3 regions of the Streptomyces sp. NPDC039424 genome follow, and region 2 is predicted to be linked to each of the others. Evidence: riboswitches for the same ligand, from Rfam matches in the RefSeq annotation. Region 2 holds a riboswitch; each other region holds the start of a gene.
What was found. A riboswitch is a leader RNA that binds a small molecule or an ion and turns the genes downstream of it on or off. The one in region 2 is predicted to bind cobalamin.
Positions count from the first base shown of each region.

Region 1: linked by a shared signal. The riboswitch ahead of ACZ7L0_RS04790 ((2Fe-2S) ferredoxin domain-containing protein) and the one ahead of ACZ7L0_RS11015 (cobalamin biosynthesis protein) in region 2 are both predicted to bind cobalamin.
Region 3: linked by a shared signal. The riboswitch ahead of ACZ7L0_RS05200 (ribonucleoside-diphosphate reductase subunit alpha) and the one ahead of ACZ7L0_RS11015 (cobalamin biosynthesis protein) in region 2 are both predicted to bind cobalamin.

Region 1 is NZ_JBVKAI010000002.1:1,791-8,103, forward strand. It holds gene ACZ7L0_RS04775 (hypothetical protein) at 1-40, shown strand, start outside; gene ACZ7L0_RS04780 (saccharopine dehydrogenase family protein) at 111-1,139, opposite strand; gene ACZ7L0_RS04785 (helix-turn-helix domain-containing protein) at 1,249-2,235, shown strand; gene ACZ7L0_RS04790 ((2Fe-2S) ferredoxin domain-containing protein) at 2,262-2,669, opposite strand; cobalamin riboswitch at 2,711-2,900, opposite strand; partial or broken gene ACZ7L0_RS04795 (FAD-binding protein) at 2,929-3,105, opposite strand; cobalamin riboswitch at 3,250-3,505, shown strand; gene metE (5-methyltetrahydropteroyltriglutamate--homocysteine S-methyltransferase) at 3,627-5,945, shown strand; gene ACZ7L0_RS04805 (histidine phosphatase family protein) at 6,051-6,313, shown strand, end outside.
Region 2 is NZ_JBVKAI010000003.1:603,231-609,543, forward strand. It holds gene cobN (cobaltochelatase subunit CobN) at 1-2,334, opposite strand, end outside; gene ACZ7L0_RS11010 (cobyric acid synthase) at 2,331-3,863, opposite strand; gene ACZ7L0_RS11015 (cobalamin biosynthesis protein) at 3,860-4,804, opposite strand; cobalamin riboswitch at 4,906-5,045, opposite strand; gene ACZ7L0_RS11020 (hypothetical protein) at 5,150-5,377, opposite strand; gene ACZ7L0_RS11025 (inorganic phosphate transporter) at 5,413-6,313, opposite strand, start outside.
Region 3 is NZ_JBVKAI010000002.1:81,389-87,701, forward strand. It holds gene ACZ7L0_RS05190 (DUF3311 domain-containing protein) at 1-214, shown strand, start outside; gene mctP (monocarboxylate uptake permease MctP) at 211-1,821, shown strand; cobalamin riboswitch at 2,106-2,241, shown strand; gene ACZ7L0_RS05200 (ribonucleoside-diphosphate reductase subunit alpha) at 2,363-4,756, shown strand; gene ACZ7L0_RS05205 (ribonucleotide-diphosphate reductase subunit beta) at 4,756-5,826, shown strand; gene ACZ7L0_RS05210 (bifunctional albaflavenone monooxygenase/terpene synthase) at 5,884-6,313, opposite strand, start outside.

The DNA.
Region 1 (6,313 bases), on a different contig from region 2:
CTTCCGTCAGGGCCGGAAAGCGCGCTCAAGTGCTGGGTAGGGGGCCAGGGGCAGTCGCAGGAGCGCGCCGCCCGGCCTCACTCCTACTCGCACAACGACTCCTCGTGCCGCTACCGACGCAGTTCCACGGTGATGTGCGGGGACAGTGCGCGGAGGAAGTCGGGGGCGTCGAAGAGTGCTCCTGCCGACAGGACGCCGGAGGTGTGGGGCCGGGCCGTGAGGATGCGGTTGGTCGCTTCGACTACGAGGGGGGCGGTGATGGCGTAGATGTCCTGGCCGCGGGCTGTGGCGCGGCGTTCGGTGTGGCCTGAGCGGATGAGGACGTCGACGAGGAAGGTTTGAGCGGAGCGGCCGCGGTCGTCGATCGGGGACGGTGTCGGTGTGTCGGGGGACGCGATGTCCCGGGCCGCCTCGACCGTCATGTAGGTGGTCACTTCGGGGATGGAGAGGTGGCTGGGGATGGTTACGACGTCGGCCATGGTGAACTCACCGATGACGGGGCGGGGGCCCATCGGGGCGGGGAAGGGCCAGTTCAGGGTGGGTGGGGTGTCGTGGCGGTGCTCCAGCCGGCCGTTGGTGTAGCGGATGCGTCGGCCGCCTCGGCGGTGGCGGGAGACCGCGCCCGCCGTGCGGGTCCCGGGTGTGGGGTGCCAGTTGCTCAGTCCGTAGGCGATGTGGGCCTCGTCGGCCGCTGTCCAGTCGCCCATCGTCGCGGTGGCCAGCAGGTCGCCCAGGCCGCCGAAGAAGGCCATCGCCGGGACGATCACCGCTTGCGCGTCCCGTGCCCGGTCGGCGAAGTGCGCGAAGGTGTCGACGTTGGCCTCGATCTCGGCCGCCACGTCCAGATAGGGGATCCCGGCTCGCAGGGCCGCCTCGATCACGGGGGCGGCCGTCGTGGCGAAGGGGCCGGCGCAGTTGATGACGGCCGCGGTGCCGGCCAGAGCGCGGTCGAGGGAGGCCGGGTCGTCGACGGATGCCGGGCGGGCGTGCAGGCCGGTTTCGTACGCCAGCGCCTTCAGCTTGTCGGCGTCTCGGCCGGAGAGTACCGGGAGGAACCCACGTTCCCTCAGTTCCGTCACCACGAACCGCCCGGTGTGCCCGTATGCGCCGAACACCGCCACTGTCTGGCCCGATTGCATGGTTCTCCCCGTACTCGAATGATGCGCTGCGGTCTGTCACGGACATCCTGGCGAGGATCGGCACCTGACCAGGAGTGTCCGGAACGCCATGGCTCATACAATTCCGGACATGACCACTGTCGCGCTGGCCGTCACCGACGGCATGCTGCAGTTCGAGCTGGCCCTGGCGTGCGAGGTGTTCGGAGCCGATATGACCGGGGTGGCGGACCCCTGGTACCGCCTCTCGGTCTGCGGACCGGCGGCCGTGCGGGTCGGCCGTTTCCGGTTGGAGCCCGATCACGGACTCGACCGCCTCCCGCACGCCGACACCGTGATCGTCCCGGGCTGGGCCGACGTCGGCCAGGACCCGCCGGCCGAGCTGATCGACGCGGTGCGCGCGGCCCACGAGGCGGGCGCACGCGTGGCCTCCCTCTGCACGGGTGCCTTCGTGCTGGCGGCCGCCGGGCTGCTGGACGGCAAGCGGGCGACCACGCACTGGGCGCACACCCGGGAGCTGGCCGAGCGTCATCCCCGGGTGACGGTGGATCCGGACGTCCTCTACGTGGACAACGACAGCGTGCTCACCTCCGCAGGCAAGGCCGCCGCCATGGATCTGTGCCTGCACCTCGTCCGCGTCGACCACGGCTCGTCGATCGCCAACACGCTGGCCCGCCGCCTGGTCGTGCCGCCGCACCGGGACGGCGGCCAGGCCCAGTTCGTGAACACCCCGGTCCCCGCCCCGGACAACTACCCGCTCGCCGGACTCTTCCCCTGGGTGATCCAACGGCTGGACCATCCGCTCACCGTGGAGGACCTGGCCCGCCAGGCGGGGATGAGCTCGCGCCACCTGGGCCGTCATTTCAGGGCGGTGACAGGTACCACCCCGCTGCAGTGGCTGCTCACCCAACGGATCCGTCACGCACAGGAGTTGCTGGAGACCACCGACGACACCGTCGACACCATCGCGGCGGCGACCGGCATGGGCACCGCCACGACGCTGCGCCGGCACTTCAATCGGACGGTGGGTGTGCCGCCGGACACCTACCGCCGTACCTTCCGCTCGCGGCCCCGGCCCGGCCCGGCCCGAGCCATGGCGGCGACAGCGCCGACGCCCTGAGACATGAGGGGCAGGCCCACGCGGGGTTATGGCTTCGGCCGGGGCGCCGCGCGACGCCGGGGTGGGGTGAAGGTGTACAGGTCGAGGATCGCGGGCTGGGGAGCGATGCCGGGGCCGCCCGCTCGTATCCAGGTGGCGATGTCCTCCGTCGCCTCGGGGTCGTTGACCAGGCCGAGCCAGACGGGGCGGGCGCCGGCGGCGCGGGCGGCCGGGGAGGGCTGGACGACGATCACGTTGGCCTGGTCGCATACGTCGAGGCAGGTGGAGACGCGTACGGGCACCACCTCGGCGAGACGTGCGGTTTGCGCCGCGTGATCGACGCCGGGCACTTTGGGGGTGCCGCAGCAGCAGTCCCGGCACACGACGACCCGGCACGGCACCGGGTCGGCCGGTGCCTCCGCCGCGGTCGTCTCGTCAGTCGGCCTCGCGGACATGCCGAACCGCCCTCCTCTCCGGGGAGATCCGCCCCGGTGGTCGTCGAGGAGGCGACCGCGTGAGTCTCCTGGCTCTCGGGTCGTCGCTCGTCCCGGTCTTCCCGCCCGTGTCCGGGCGGTGACCTGTGCGGGATCCGCTCGCCGATCACAGTGGCGGGACCGCGCCGGATTCACACCGGCTTCCTCGTTCCGCCGTCGCCTTGTCGCCGGGCATCATCGCATCCGGACCGACACCACGTCACCACCGGCGTCCGCAGGGTCAGGTGGCGGTCGCGGTCGCCGAGGCCCGGCCCGCCCGGCGGCCGGAGAAGAGGCAGCCGCCGAGGAAGGTGCCCTCCAGCGAGCGGTAGCCGTGGACGCCGCCTCCGCCGAAGCCCGCGACCTCGCCGGCCGCGTACAGGCCGGGGACCGGGTCGCCCGAGGCGTTCAGGACACGGCGGTGCGGGAGATACGCGAGTTGCCCCTGCGGCGGCAGGGGTGTTACCGGCGATAGCCCAGGGGACCTCCCGCGGCCAGAGTGCTGCTTACATGAACTCCGCGCCGCCAAAAGGGAGTTGACGCTGACCGCGGTACGCCCCGTAGGCTGGCCGGTGCAGCTGGTTCGCCCCGTCCGCCAGGCGGGATGCGTCGCAAGAGGGAACCCGGTGGGAATCCGGGACTGCCCCGCAGCGGTGAGCGGGAACGACCGCCGTCATACGCACTGGGCCCCACGAACGGGGCCTGGGAAGCGACGGCCAGTAGGTGTCTCGTACGAACGACCTCGTACAAGCTGTACGACCTCGTACGGCAAAGACGTGCCCGCGAGTCCGAAGACCTGCCAACTGCCCGTGTGCGAACGACTCGTGCGCGGACATCCCGGTGACCTCGAGGGCGGGTCGGCGTACACACCAGGTCGCCCCTTCGCGCTCTCGTCCCGTCCCCGGGATCTCAGGGATTCATCTCGCGAAGGAGATCTCCGTGACCACCAGGACCGCAGCCGCGGCAGCACGGGCCACCGTGTACGGCTACCCCCGCCAGGGACAGAACCGAGAGCTGAAGAAGGCGATCGAGGGCTACTGGAAGGGGCGTGTCACCGCCGACGCCCTCCAGGCCACGGCCGCCGGACTGCGCCGCGCGAACTGGCGGCAGCTGGCCGGGGCAGGCATCCACGAGGTGCCCACCGGCGACTTCTCGTACTACGACCATGTCCTGGACACCACCGTCATGGTCGGAGCCGTGCCCGCACGCCATCGAGCCGCCGTCGACGCGGACGCCCTGGACGGATACTTCGCCATGGCGCGCGGCACCCAGGACGTGGCGCCGCTGGAGATGACCAAGTGGTTCGACACCAACTACCACTACCTGGTGCCCGAGCTGGGCCCGGACACCGTCTTCACGGCCGACTCCACCAAGCAGGTCGCGGAGCTGAGGGAGGCGCTCGCCCTGGGCCTGACCGCCCGACCGGTACTGGTCGGGCCGGTCACCTACCTGCTGCTCGCCAAGCCCGCCCCGGGCGTGCCCGCGGACTTCGTCCCGCTCACCCTTCTCGACCGGCTGCTGCCGGTGTACGCCGAGGTCCTCGCCGACCTGCACGCGGCGGGCGCCGAGTGGGTTCAGCTGGACGAGCCCGCCCTGGTCCTGGACCGTACGCCGGCCGAGCTGAACGCCGTCGCACGCGCCCTCCGCGGCCTCGGCGCCCTCACCGACCGGCCGAAGCTGCTGGTCGCCTCGTACTTCGACCGGCTCGGCGAGGCCCTGCCGGTGCTGGCCAAGGCGCCGGTCGACGGTCTCGCCCTGGACTTCACCGAGGCCGCCGCCGCCAACCTCGACGATCTCGCCGCGGTCGGCGGTCTGCCCGGCAAGCGCCTGATCGCGGGTGTGGTCAACGGCCGCAACATCTGGGTGAACGACCTGGAGAAGTCCCTGAGCACCCTCGGCACCCTGCTCGGGCTGGCCGGCCGGGTCGACGTGTCGGCCTCCTGCTCCCTGCTCCACGTGCCGCTCGACTCCGCCCCGGAGCGGGACATCGACCCGCAGATCCTGCGCTGGCTCGCCTTCGCCCGCCAGAAGACGGCCGAGATCGTCACCCTCGCCAAGGGGCTCGCCCAGGGCACCGACACGATCAGCGCCGAACTCGCCGCCAACCGCGCCGACCTGGCCTCCCGGGCGAGTTCGTCGGTCACTCGTGATCCCGCTGTACGGGCCCGCGCCGCCGCCGTCACGGAGGCCGACGCCCGCCGCTCCCAGCCGTACTCCGCACGGGCCGCGGCTCAGCGGGCCCACCTCGGGCTGCCGCTGCTGCCGACCACCACCATCGGCTCCTTCCCCCAGACCGGCGAGCTGCGCACCGCCCGCGCCGATCTCCGCGCGGGCCGGACCGACACGGCCGGCTACGAGGACCGCGTCAGGGCCGAGATCCAGGAGGTGATCTCCTTCCAGGAGAAGACCGGCCTGGACGTCCTCGTGCACGGTGAGGCCGAACGCAACGACATGGTCCAGTACTTCGCCGAACAGCTGACGGGCTACCTCGCCACACGGCACGGCTGGGTGCAGTCCTACGGCACCCGCTACGTCCGCCCGCCGATCCTGGCCGGGGACATCTCCCGTCCCGCGCCGATGACCGTGCGCTGGACGACGTACGCCCAGTCCCTCACCTCCCGCCCGGTCAAGGGCATGCTCACCGGCCCGGTCACCATGCTCGCCTGGTCCTTCGTCCGCGACGACCAGCCCCTCGGCGCCACCGCCCGGCAGGTCGCCCTCGCTCTGCGCGAAGAGGTCGACGACCTGGAGGCGGCCGGGACCTCGGTGATCCAGGTGGACGAGCCCGCGCTGCGCGAGACGCTGCCGCTGCGCGCCGCCGACCGCGCGGTGTACCTGGCGTGGGCCACCGAGGCGTTCCGGCTCACCACCGGCGGCGTACGGCCGGACACCCAGATCCACACCCACATGTGCTACGCCGAGTTCGGCGACATCGTCCAGGCCATCGACGAGCTCGACGCCGACGTCATCAGCCTGGAGGCCGCCCGCTCCCATATGCAGGTCGCCCGCGAGCTCGCCGCCCACCGCTACCCGCGCGAGGCGGGACCGGGTGTGTACGACATCCACTCCCCGCGCGTGCCGAGCCCGCAGGAGGCAGCGGCCCTGCTGCGCACGGGGCTGGAGGCCGTCCCCGCCGAACGGCTGTGGGTCAACCCCGACTGCGGGCTGAAGACCCGCGGCTGGCCCGAGACCCGCGCGTCCCTGGAGAATCTCGTCGCCGCGGCCCGAACGGTCCGTGCGGAGCTCTCCGGCTCCTAGAAGCCCCTTGCCCGGCCGAGAGGGCCGCACGCCCGGCCCTCTCGGCCGTGATGCCGTACCCAGACACGTCCGTACGGGCCGTGCGCGAAGGACAGGAGCGAAGGCATGACCAGCCGTGTCACCTTGATCTCACCGGCGGCGAACCGGTCCCTGCGGGAGGCGCGGTTCGACGACGGCAGTCCGCTCGACGCGAGGGGCGCGGCCCGTGCCCGGTCCGCCGCCTCCGCGCTGCGCGCCGCAGATCAGGTGCTGGTCTCCCCCAGCCCGCGCTGCCTGCAGACCGCCGAGGCCCTCGGTCTCGACGCCGCACGGGCTCCGGAGTTGGCCGGCCTGGACGTCGGCCGCTGGCGGGGCCGGACGCTCGGCGA
Region 2 (6,313 bases):
GCAGGCGAACTCCAGCACGGCCACCGCGTCCGGGAGTTCGGTGCCCAGGACGTCACGGACGAGAGGCGCGGCGGCCGTCACGTCCCACGCCCGGGACTCCATGCCCTCCGCGACCTGGCGGCACAGCTGCTCCAGCAGGTCGATCGCGTCGGCCGCGGTCCGCGCCGGGCCCTCCACCAGCTCCGTCAGCTCCACCGGCAGCTTCACCGGCGCACCCGGTTCGGCCAGCAGCTCCTTCTCCACCAGCCCGAAGTGCGCGGCGAGCGAGGCCCGCAGGCCCGGCAGCGCGTTCGCCTTGCCGCCCCACACCTGCGAGGCGCGCAACACGGCGAGCACCAGGTTCACCCGCGGCTCGCCGACCGGGCCGCCGCCCAGGATGTGCAGACCGTCGCGGATCTGCACGTCCTTGATCTCGCACAGATAGCCGTCGATGTGCATGACGAACTCGTCGAAGTCGTCGTCGCCGGGCTGTTCGTCGACGTGCAGGTCGTGGTGGAGCTCGGCCGCCTTCACCAGCGTCCAGATCTGCGCGCGTACGGCCGGCGCCTTGGTCGGGTCCAGGTCGGAGACGAGCGCGTACTCGTCGAGCAGCTGCTCCAGCTTGGCCAGGTCGCCGTAGGTGTCGGCACGGGCCATCGGCGGCACGAGGTGGTCGACGACCGTGGCGTGCCCGCGCCGCTTGGCCTGGGTGCCCTCGCCGGGGTCGTTGACGATGAAGGGGTAGATCAGGGGGAGGTCGCCCAGGACGGCGTCCGGGGCGCAGCCCCCGCTCAGTCCGAGGCCCTTGCCCGGCAGCCACTCCATGGTGCCGTGCTTGCCCATGTGCACGATCGCGTCGGCGCCGAAACTGTTCTCCAGCCAGCGGTAGGCGGCCATGTAGTGGTGCGACGGGGGCATGTCGGGGTCGTGGTAGATCGCGATCGGGTTCTCCCCGAAGCCGCGCGGCGGCTGGATCATCACCACGACGTTCCCGAACCGGAGGGAGGCGAGCACGATGTCGTCGCCGTCCACGTACAGGCTGCCCGGCGGCTCGCCCCACGCCTCCAGCATGCCGTCCCGCAGCTCGGGGTCGAGCTTGTCGAACCACGCCCGGTAGTCGGCGAGAGGGACGCGCGCGGGCGCGGCGGCCAGCTGCTCCTCGGTGAGCCACTCCACGTCGTGGCCGCCGGCCGCGATGAGCCGGTGGATCAGCTCGTCGCCGTTGTCCGGGTACCCCTCGACCACGTACCCGGCGGCACGCAGCGCGTCCAGCACCCGCACCGCCGACGCGGGCGTGTCCAGGCCGACCGCGTTGCCGACCCGCGAGTGCTTGGTGGGATAGGCGGTGAAGACCAGCGCGAGCTTCTTCTCGGCGTTCGGCCGGTGCTTCAGACGCGCGTGCCGTACGGCGATCCCGGCGACCCGCGCGGCCCGCTCGGGGTCGGCGACGTACACGGGTACGTCGTCCGGCCCCTGCTCCTTGAACGAGAACGGCACGGTGATGAGGCGGCCGTCGAACTCCGGGATGGCGACCTGCATCGCCGCGTCCATGGGGGAGAGCGCGGCGTCGGACTCGTCCCACGCGCTCTTCGACGAGGTCAGGCACAGGCCCTGCAGCACGGGGACGTCGAGGTCGGCCAGCGCCCCGATGTCCCAGGCCTCCTCGTCACCGCCGGCCGAGGCCTGCGAGGCGTGCGTGCCGCCCGCGGCCAGCACGGTGGCGACGAGTGTGTCGGCCTGCCCGAGGATCTCGTACAGCCCGGCGTCGGCGCCGCGCAGCGAACCGCAGTACACGGGCAGGGCGTTGGCGCCGTGCGCCTCGATGGCGTCGCACAGGGTGTCCACGAAGGCGGTGTTGCCGCTGAGTTCGTGCGCCCGGTAGAAGAGCACGCCGACCGTCGGACGGCCCTCGGCACGGGCACGCTCCCCGTGCACACCGAACTCGGGCATCTTCTGCGGTTCGACGAACCCCTCACCGGTCAGCAGCACGGTGTCGGACAGGAACCGGGCCAGCTCGGTCAGGTTGGCCGGGCCGCCCTCGACGAGATACCGAAGGGCCTCCGCCACGACACCGGCGGGCACGGACGACTCGGCCATCAACTCCGCGTCGGGCACGGCCTCCCCGCCGAGCAGGACGGTGGGGATCCCGGACGCCTTCAGCGCGGCCAGCCCGTCCTCCCAGGCACGCTTGCCGCCGAGCAGTCGTACGACGGCGACGTCGGAGCCGTCGAGAAGTCCGGGAAGCTCCTCCGCGACGTCCACCCGGGTCGGGTTGCCGATCCGGTAGGAGGCGCCGGAGGCCCGCGCCGCCAGCAGATCGGTGTCGGCGGTGGACAACAACAACACTGTGCTCATGCGGGCGCTCCCGGTGGAATGAAGGGCAGTCCTTGCGGCGCGCCCGACTCGATGAGCCGCCGGAGCGCGTCCGTGTCCGCGTGCTGTTCGATCAGGTCGCCGAGCCGGTCGAGCTGCTCCTCGCGCAGCGCGGCGAACGACGTGTCGGGGGCGGGTACGAAGCGGCGGCCCGCGGCGGCCGCCACCTCGCGCAGGAAGGCACGCCGGAAGCCGTCCGACTCCAGCGAGCCGTGCCAGTGCGTGCCCCAGGTCTGGCCGACCCGGCAGCCGTCGAGGCTGTTTCCCTCGTCATCGCAGATGAACGTGTCACCCCCGTCGATCCGGGCGACCCCGTGATGGATCTCGTACCCCTCGACGCGTTCGCCGAGGGCTTCGCCGACGGGCCGGGTGAGGGTCTTCTCGTGGGCGAACCGCACGCGGACGGGAAGGAGTCCGAGTCCTGGCACCTGACCGGCGCGCGACTCGACCTCGTCCTCGATGTGCTCGCCGAGGATCTGGAAGCCGCCGCAGACGCCGAGGGTCGGCCGCCCCTCGGCGGCCCTTCTGACGAGCGCGTCCGCCAGCCCGCGCTTCCGCAGCCACTCCAGCGCCCGGACCGTGCCCCGGGTTCCCGGGATCACCACGAGGTCGGCGTCGGCCAGTTCCTCGGGCCGGTCCACGAACCGCACCACGACGCCCGGTTCGGCGGCCAGCGCGTCCACGTCGGTGAAGTTGGACATCAGCGGAATCGCGCAGACGGCGACCCGCAGGACGTCCTCGCCGACCGGCGGGGCGACGTTCGACTCGCGGACCGTCCCCCGCAGGGACACCCGCAGTCCGTCCTCCTCGTCGATGCCGAGCCCGTGCCGGAACGGCAGGACGCCGTACGTCCGCCGCCCGGTGAGCCCGTGCAGCATGTCGAGCCCCGGCTCCAGCAGCGAGACGTCCCCCCGGAACTTGTTGACGAGGAACCCGGCGACCAGTTCCTGGTCCTCCCGCGACAGCAGGGCGACGGTCCCGAAGAAGGAGGCGAAGACGCCCCCGCGGTCGATGTCGCCCACGACGAGCACGGGAAGCCGGGCGTTGCGCGCGATCCCCATGTTCACGATGTCGGTCCGCCGCAGATTGATCTCGGCGGGCGAACCGGCCCCCTCACAGATCACCGCGTCATACGTGCCCCGCAACTCGGCGAGACAGTCGAGCACGGTTCCCAGCAGCCGCTGCTGCCGCCCGCCGTGGTAGCCGCGCGCGCTCAGCTCGCCCACCGGCTTGCCCAGGAGCACCACCTGGCTGCTCTGCTCACCGCCGGGCTTGAGGAGGACGGGGTTCATCAGCGCGGTCGGCTCCACGCGGCACGCCTGCGCCTGCATGGCCTGCGCCCGCCCGATCTCCGCGCCCTCGCGCGTCACGAACGAGTTGAGCGACATGTTCTGCGCCTTGAAGGGCGCGACCTTGACTCCCTGCCGCACCAGCCAGCGGCAGATCCCGGCCGTCACGACGCTCTTGCCGGCGTCGGAGGTGGTGCCGGCGACGAGCAGCCCGCCGTTCATGACCTACGTCCCTTCGTGACGGTGCGCGCGGCGACGCAGACACCGAGCGCGAGCAGGCCGACACGCCGGGAGAGCCGTACGGCCCGCTCGATGTCGGGAGTGGCGACGGCGCGCCCCGCGCCGCCGTTGAGCACGGGCCGGTGCTCGACCCGCCCCGCGTACGACAGCGTCCCGCCCAGCCGCACTCCCAGTGCGCCCGCGAACGCGGCCTCCACGGGCCCGGCGTTGGGGCTCGGATGCTTGGCCGCGTCGGCCCGCCAGGCCCGTACGGCACCCCGGGGGTCGCCGCCGGCCACGGCGGCCAGCGCCGCGGTCAGCCGGGCTCCCGGCCAGCCCGCGAGGTCGTCGAGCCGGGCCGAGGCCCACCCGTAGCGCCGGTACCTGGGCGACTTGTGGCCGACCATGGCGTCGAGGGTGTTGGCGGCCCGGAACCCGAGCAGTCCGGGCACCCCGGCCACGGCCCCCCACACCAGGGCTCCCACCACCGCGTCGGAGGTGTTCTCGGCGACGGACTCGACGACGGCCCGGGCGATCCCGTCGGCGTCGAGCGCCTGCGGATCCCGTCCGCACAGGTGCGGCAGCCGCGCCCGGGCGGCCTCGACGTCCCCCGCCTCCAGCGCCCGCCCGATGCGCCGGGCCTCCCGCGCGAGGGAGGTCCCGCCCACGACGGCCCAGGTGGCGGCGGCGGTCAGGGCGACGGAGGCGGTACGGGAGGGACGTACGGCGGATGCGGCGAGCGCCCCCAGCGACACGGCGCCGCCCACGCAGACCGCGGTGTGCAGCGCGCCCCATCCCCGGTGGTCCCGCCACAGCACCCGCTCCACGGCGCCCGCGGCCCGCCCGAACACGGCGACCGGATGCCCGTGGCGGGGATCGCCGAGCAGGTGGTCGCCGAGGAGGCCGGTGGCGGCGCCGTACGCGAAGACGCGATCGGCACGCATCGGCTCAGCCGGCCGTGGGGTCGGGCAGCGATCCGGTGCGGTACCTCGAACGGCAGGCGAGCATGGCGATATGTCCTCACTCAGGGTGTCCGCGCCCTGGTTCGACGAGACCGGCGGTGAGAGTTCCTGGCTCCCGGGGCTTCCTACCCCGGTGACAGTGGCGGGACCGCGCCGGATTCGCACCGGCTTCCTCTCCTGCCGCCGTAGATGGCCCCGGCAGTCCACCACGGCCCCGGAAGGGCCGTCAACTCGCTGTTGACCTGCGACGGGACAGTGTGCTGAGGCCCACACCGAACGCCAAAAGGCTCCTCCCCGCAGAGCGGGGAGGAGCCTTGCGGGCCTCGGTCAGGCCTTGGCCATGATCAGGTAGATGCCGTACACCACCGCCGCGGCGCAGGCCGCGAAGCACAGGTACGCGCCGGTGACGGCGAGCGCGGCCGAGTCGCCTTGCGCGGCGGCGCGTTCGCGGCGGGACAGACCCGTGATGCCGAGGGTGAAGAGGGCCACCATGCCGACGGTGACCGCGAGGCTGACACCGAAGACGGAGCCGAGGGCCGCCCAGTCGATCTTCATATCGGAGCTGCTTTCTTGTTGACCGGGTCTCGGTGTCAGACGGCCGCGGCCGGCGGGGTCGCCGGGTCGGCGGTGGCGACGGGCGCCGCGGGGGACGGGATGGTGGCCGTCAGGTCCTCGGTCACGGTGCCCGTGGGGGGAGGGGTGACCACGGCGATCGCGGTGGTCACCACGCCGGGGGGTTCCTCGATCTCGTTGACGTTGCCCGCGTCGACGACCTCGCGGCGGGAGATCTTCCAGATCGCGGCGCTGGAGGCCACCAGGAAGACCGCCACCAGCGCGGTGCCCCAGTCACCGAGGTCCGTCACGCTCTCGGCGAGCGCGCCGACCAGGGCGGCGGCCGGAAGCGTGAGCCCCCAGGCGACGAACATGCGGGTCGCCGTGGACCAGCGGACCACGCCGCCCTTGCGGCCCAGACCGGCGCCCATCACGGAGCCGGAGACCGAGTGCGTGGTGGAGAGGGAGAAGCCCAGGTGGGAGGAGGCCAGGATGACCGTCGCGGCGCTGGTCTGGGCGGCGAAGCCCTGCTGCGGCTGGAGGTCGGTCAGGCCCTTGCCCATGGTGCGGATGATGCGCCAGCCGCCGAGGAAGGTGCCGGCCGCGATGGCCACGCCCGCGGAGAGGATGACCCAGGTGGGAGGGTTGGAGCCCGGGGCTATGGAGCCGCCGGCGATCAGGGCCAGGGTGATGATGCCCATGGTCTTCTGCGCGTCGTTCGTGCCGTGCGCGAGGGAGACCAGGCCGGCCGAGGCGATCTGGCCGGCGCGGTAGCCCTTGCGGGCGGCCTCGCCGTCGGCGTTCTTGCCGATCGCGTAGGAGAACCGGGTGGCGACCATCGCCGCCAGGCCCGCGACCACCGGGGCCGCGACGGCCGGGAGCAGCACCTTGGTGACGAGCGCGTCGCCGTGGACGGCGCCCGTGCCGGCCGAGGCGATG
Region 3 (6,313 bases), on a different contig from region 2:
CGTCATCGCCCTCTGCCTGATCGCGCCCTTCGTGGCGATGCTGTGGGTCGGTTCCTACGCCAAGGCGGACCCCGCGTTCATCGGCATTCCGTTCTTCTACTGGTACCAGATGCTCTGGGTGCTGATCTCCACCGCGCTGACCATGATCGCCTACCAGCTGTGGCGGCGTGACCAGCGTGCCCGCGAGGCCGCGAAGGGGGGTGCGGCGGAATGAAGGACGGCGTGAACGGCGTCGCGCTCGGCGTCTTCATCTTCTTCTTCCTGGCCGTCACGGTCATGGGCTTCCTGGCCGCGCGCTGGCGCAGGGCCGACGACGAGCACAGCCTCGACGAATGGGGCCTGGGCGGGCGGTCGTTCGGGACCTGGATCACCTGGTTCCTGCTCGGCGGCGACCTGTACACGGCGTACACCTTCGTCGCCGTCCCGGCGGCGATCTACGCGGCGGGCGCGGCCGGCTTCTTCGCGGTGCCGTACACCATCCTCGTCTATCCGCTGATCTTCACGTTCCTGCCCCGCCTGTGGTCGGTCTCGCACAAGCACGGCTATGTGACGACCTCGGACTTCGTGCGGGGCCGCTTCGGCTCCAAGGGCCTGTCGCTGGCGGTGGCGGTGACCGGCATCCTGGCGACAATGCCGTACATCGCGCTGCAACTGGTCGGCATCCAGGCGGTGCTGGACGTGATGGGCGTCGGTGGCGGCGAGAACACCAACTGGTTCGTGAAGGACCTGCCGCTGCTGATCGCCTTCGGTGTGCTGGCGGCGTACACCTACTCGTCGGGCCTCAGGGCGCCCGCGCTGATCGCGTTCGTCAAGGACACGCTGATCTACATCGTCATCGCCGTGGCGATCATCTACATCCCGATCAAGCTGGGCGGGTTCGACGAGATCTTCGCCAAGGCGGGCGCGAAGTACACGGAAGCGGGCGCGGGCGGGCTGGTGCCGGCCCCGACGGGCCAGTGGACGTACGCCACGCTGGCGCTGGGCTCGGCGCTGGCGCTGTTCATGTACCCGCACTCGATCACCGCGACCCTGTCCTCGCGCAGCCGTGAGGTGATCCGCCGCAACACCACGATCCTGCCGCTGTACTCACTGATGCTGGGCCTGCTGGCGCTGCTCGGCTTCATGGCGATCGCGGCCGGGGTGAAGGTCACCAACGGCCAGCTGGCGATCCCGCAGCTGTTCGAGACCATGTTCCCGGACTGGTTCGCGGGCGTGGCCTTCGCGGCGATCGGCATCGGAGCGCTGGTGCCGGCGGCGATCATGTCGATCGCGGCGGCCAACCTCTTCACGCGCAACATCTACAAGGACTTCATCAAGCCGGACGCGACGCCGAAGGAGGAGACGCGGGTCTCCAAGATCGTGTCGCTGCTGGTGAAGGTGGGCGCGCTGATCTTCGTCCTGACCATGGACAAGACGGTCGCGATCAACTTCCAGCTGCTCGGCGGCATCTGGATCCTGCAGACCTTCCCGGCCCTGGTCGGCGGCCTGTTCACCCGCTGGTTCCACCGCTGGGCGCTGCTCGCGGGCTGGGCGGTCGGCATGGTGTACGGCACGCTCGCCGCGTACGGCATCTCCTCGCCGACGCAAAAGCACTTCGGCGGCAACGCCAAGGAGATCCCGGGCATCGGCGAGATCGGCTACATCGGTCTGACCGCGTTCGTGCTCAACGTGGCCGTCGCGGTGGTCCTCACCTTCGCCCTGAAGGCGCTCAAGGCCCCCGAGGGCGTCGACGAGACCAGCCCGGAGGACTACACGGCGGACGCGGGCGACCCGGGTGTCCAGGTGGAACTGCCGCCGGCCACGGCGGGCAGCGCGCACTGAGCCGTACGCGAGCGACGGGCCGCCGGGGAAATCCGGCGGCCCGTCGTCGTACCCGTCCCGCGCACTCGGCCGCACGGACATCGTGATCCGGCCACGCGGACCCCGACGCGCCCCGCACGCCGCCCACCGCATCTGCGAACGCCTCGGCCTCGTCCGCTCGCCCGGGCGGGACCGGAGCCCGCTCCGGCACCTGGACGACATCACTCTCCTCATCTACGAGTTGACGCTATGAAGCCGACGCAACACAACATCTGGGGGTGACACCGCAGCCCGGCACTAGATGTATGCTCATGCTCGCTGTCGCCGCAGGGGAATCCGGTGCGAATCCGGAACTGTCCCGCAACGGTGTACTCATGCCCGTATGCCCGCATACGGGTGTCGAGCGTCAGTCCGAGGACCTGCCGACAGCGCGCCCGGCCGTCCGGTCGGGTGCCCATGACGTCCGGGCCTCGTGGAGTGGGCCGGTGGACGCGACGCCGCGTGCGCTCGTGCTGCCCCCTGCCCTCCGCCAGGCCCCACGCCGAGCGAGGGAGTGCCTCACGTGACCATCGCGCCAGTCGACCCGGCTTCAGCCACCCAGGCGACCGAGGCGGCCCCGGTGGAGTCCGACGGTCCCGGTGCCGCGCTGTTGCGGACCCTGACCGAGCTGACCGCCGACCTGCCGGACGCCGACCCCGGCCGGGTCGCCGCCGCCGCACTGCGCGGCCGGTCCGCCCACGCGGACGAAGCGGAACTGCGCGAGCTGGCCACGGAGGCGGCGGCCGGCCTGATCTCCGAGGACCCCGCCTACTCTCGGCTGGCCGCCCGGCTGCTCACCCTCACCATCCGCGCCGAGGCCGCCTCCCAGGGCGTGACGTCCTTCGCCTCGTCCGTCGCCGTGGGCCACCGCGAGGGCCTGATCGCCGACCGGACCGCCGAGTTCGCGCGCCTGCACGCGGCCCGCCTCGACGCGCTGGTCGACGACGGCGCCGACGACCGCTTCGGCTACTTCGGTCTGCGCACCCTGCACAGCCGCTACCTCCTGCGGCACCCGATCACCCGCAAGGTCGTCGAGACGCCCCAGCACTTCATGCTGCGCGTCGCCGCCGGTCTCGCCGAGGACGACACCTCCCGCTCGGTGGACGAGGTCGCCGCGCTCTACAAGCTGATGAGCCGCCTGGACTACCTGCCCTCCTCCCCCACGCTCTTCAACTCCGGCACCCGGCACCCCCAGATGTCGTCCTGCTACCTCCTGGACTCCCCCAAGGACGAGCTGGACTCCATCTACGACCGCTACCACCAGGTCGCCCGGCTCTCGAAGCACGCCGGCGGCATCGGTCTGTCGTACAGCCGGATCCGTTCGCGCGGTTCCCTCATCCGCGGCACCAACGGGCACTCCAACGGCATCGTGCCGTTCCTGAAGACCCTCGACGCCTCGGTCGCCGCCGTGAACCAGGGCGGCCGGCGCAAGGGCGCCGCCGCGGTCTACCTGGAGACCTGGCACTCCGACATCGAGGAGTTCCTGGAGCTGCGCGACAACACCGGCGAGGACGCCCGCCGTACGCACAACCTCAACCTCGCGCACTGGATCCCCGACGAGTTCATGCGCCGCGTCAACGCCGACGAGCAGTGGTCACTGTTCTCCCCGGCGGACGTGCCGGAGCTGGTGGACCTGTGGGGCGAGGAGTTCGACGCCGCCTACCGCAAGGCCGAGGCGGCGGGCCTCGCCAAGAAGACCATCCCCGCCCGCGATCTGTACGGCCGGATGATGCGCACCCTCGCGCAGACCGGCAACGGCTGGATGACCTTCAAGGACGCCGCCAACCGCACCGCCAACCAGACGGCCGAGCCGGGCCACGTCGTCCACTCCTCCAACCTGTGCACGGAGATCCTGGAGGTCACCGACGACGGGGAGACGGCGGTCTGCAACCTGGGGTCGGTCAACCTCGGCGCGTTCGTCGACCCGGCCGCCCAGGACATCGACTGGGAGCGGCTGGACGCCACCGTCCGCACCGCCGTCACCTTCCTCGACCGGGTCGTCGACATCAACTTCTACCCGACCGAGCAGGCGGGCCGCTCCAACGCCCGCTGGCGCCCGGTCGGCCTCGGCGCGATGGGTCTGCAGGACGTCTTCTTCAAGCTGCGCCTGCCCTTCGACTCGGCCGAGGCCAAGGCGCTGTCCACGCGCATCGCCGAACGCGTCATGCTCGCCGCGTACGAGGCCTCCGCCGATCTCGCCGAGCGCAACGGCCCGCTGCCGGCCTGGGAGAAGACCCGTACGGCCAGGGGCGTGCTGCACCCGGACCACTACGGCGTCGAGTTCACCTGGCCGGAGCGCTGGGCGGCGCTGCGCGAGCGCATCGCGACGACCGGGATGCGTAACTCGCTGCTGCTGGCCATCGCCCCCACCGCCACCATCGCCTCGATCGCCGGGGTGTACGAGTGCATCGAGCCGCAGGTCTCCAACCTGTTCAAGCGCGAGACGCTGTCCGGTGAGTTCCTCCAGGTCAACTCCTACCTGGTGAAGGAGCTCAAGGAGCTGGGCGTGTGGGACGCCCGGACCCGTGAGGCGCTGCGCGACTCGAACGGCTCGGTGCAGGAGTTCGCCTGGATCCCGGCCGACGTACGGGCGCTGTACCGCACGGCCTGGGAGATCCCGCAGCGCGGACTGATCGACATGGCCGCGGCCCGGACCCCGTTCCTGGACCAGGCCCAGTCGCTGAACCTGTTCCTGGAGACGCCGACCATCGGCAAGCTCTCCTCGATGTACGCGTACGCCTGGAAGCAGGGGCTGAAGACCACGTACTACCTGCGCTCCCGCCCGGCGACCCGTATCGCCCGCGCGGCCCAGGCGCAGGCCCAGCCCGAGAAGACCATCCCCGTCCAGCAGGTCACCGACCCCGACGCCGTCGCCTGCTCCCTGGAAAACCCCGAGTCCTGCGAGGCCTGCCAGTAATGCCCACCCGTCACCCGACCACCACCCCTGATGGACGGCGCTCCGCGCCGACCGCAACATCCACCCGTAACACCAACCTGCTCGACCCGGGCTTCGAGCTGACTCTGCGCCCCATGCGCTACCCGGACTTCTACGAGCGCTACCGGGACGCCATCAAGAACACCTGGACCGTGGAGGAGGTCGACCTCCACTCGGACGTCGCCGACCTCGCCAAGCTGTCGCAGGGTGAACAGCACATGATCGGCCGCCTGGTGGCCTTCTTCGCGACGGGCGACTCGATCGTGGCGAACAACCTGGTGCTGACCCTCTACAAGCACATCAACTCCCCCGAGGCGCGGCTGTACCTGTCCCGCCAGCTCTTCGAGGAGGCCGTGCACGTCCAGTTCTATCTGACGCTCCTGGACACCTACCTCCCCGACCCGGACGACCGGGCGGCGGCCTTCGCGGCCGTCGAGAACATCCCCTCCATCCGCGAGAAGGCCGAGTTCTGCTTCAAGTGGATGGACTCGGTGGAGAAGATCGAGCGGCTGGAGACCAGGGCCGACCGCCGCCGGTTCCTGCTCAACCTGATCTGCTTCGCCGCGTGCATCGAGGGCCTGTTCTTCTACGGCGCCTTCGCTTACGTCTACTGGTTCCGCAGCCGGGGTCTGCTGCACGGCCTGGCGACCGGCACCAACTGGGTGTTCCGGGACGAGACGATGCACATGTCCTTCGCCTTCGAGGTGGTCGACACCGTCCGCAAGGAGGAGCCGGACCTCTTCGACGAGGAGCTCCAGCAGCAGGTCACCGACATGCTGCGGGAGGCCGTCGAGGCCGAGCTGCAGTTCGCGCGCGACCTGTGCGGTGACGGCCTCCCCGGCATGAACACCGACTCGATGCGGCAGTACCTGGAGTGCGTCGCCGACCAGCGTCTGACGCGCCTCGGCTTCGCTCCGGTGTACGGCTCGGAGAACCCCTTCTCGTTCATGGAGCTGCAGGGCGTTCAGGAGCTGACCAACTTCTTCGAGCGGCGCCCCTCGGCGTACCAGGTGGCGGTGGAGGGCACCGTCGACCTCGACGAGGACTTCTGAGCCGGTCGGACGGCTCATGGCCCGTGGGACGCCGCCCGGTGGCGGCGTCCCACCCGCTCACCAGGGCACGGGCCGCAGCAGCAGACGGTGCGGGCGGAGCGTGATGCCCACCCGGGTGGCGTCGTTCGACCCGCTGACCTCCTCGAAGCGGTACTTCGCCGACACCGCCGCCGTGACCAGGGTCAGCTGGGCCATGGAGAAGTGGTCGCTGGGGCACTTGCGGTTGCCGACGCTGAACGGGCTCATCGCGTACTTGGGCACGTCCTTGACCCGGTCCGGCAGCCAGCGGTCGGGGTCGAAGTCGAGGTGGTGGGCGTACGAACGCGGGTCGCGCTGGATCGCGTACGGGCTGTAGACGAGGTCCGCTCCCGCCGGAATGCGATAGCCGCCGAGCTCGGTGTCGCTGACCGCCCGGCGCGTCAATATCCATACGGCGGGGCGCAAACGCAAGGCCTCGACGACGACATTGTTCGTGTGGGTCAGCTTG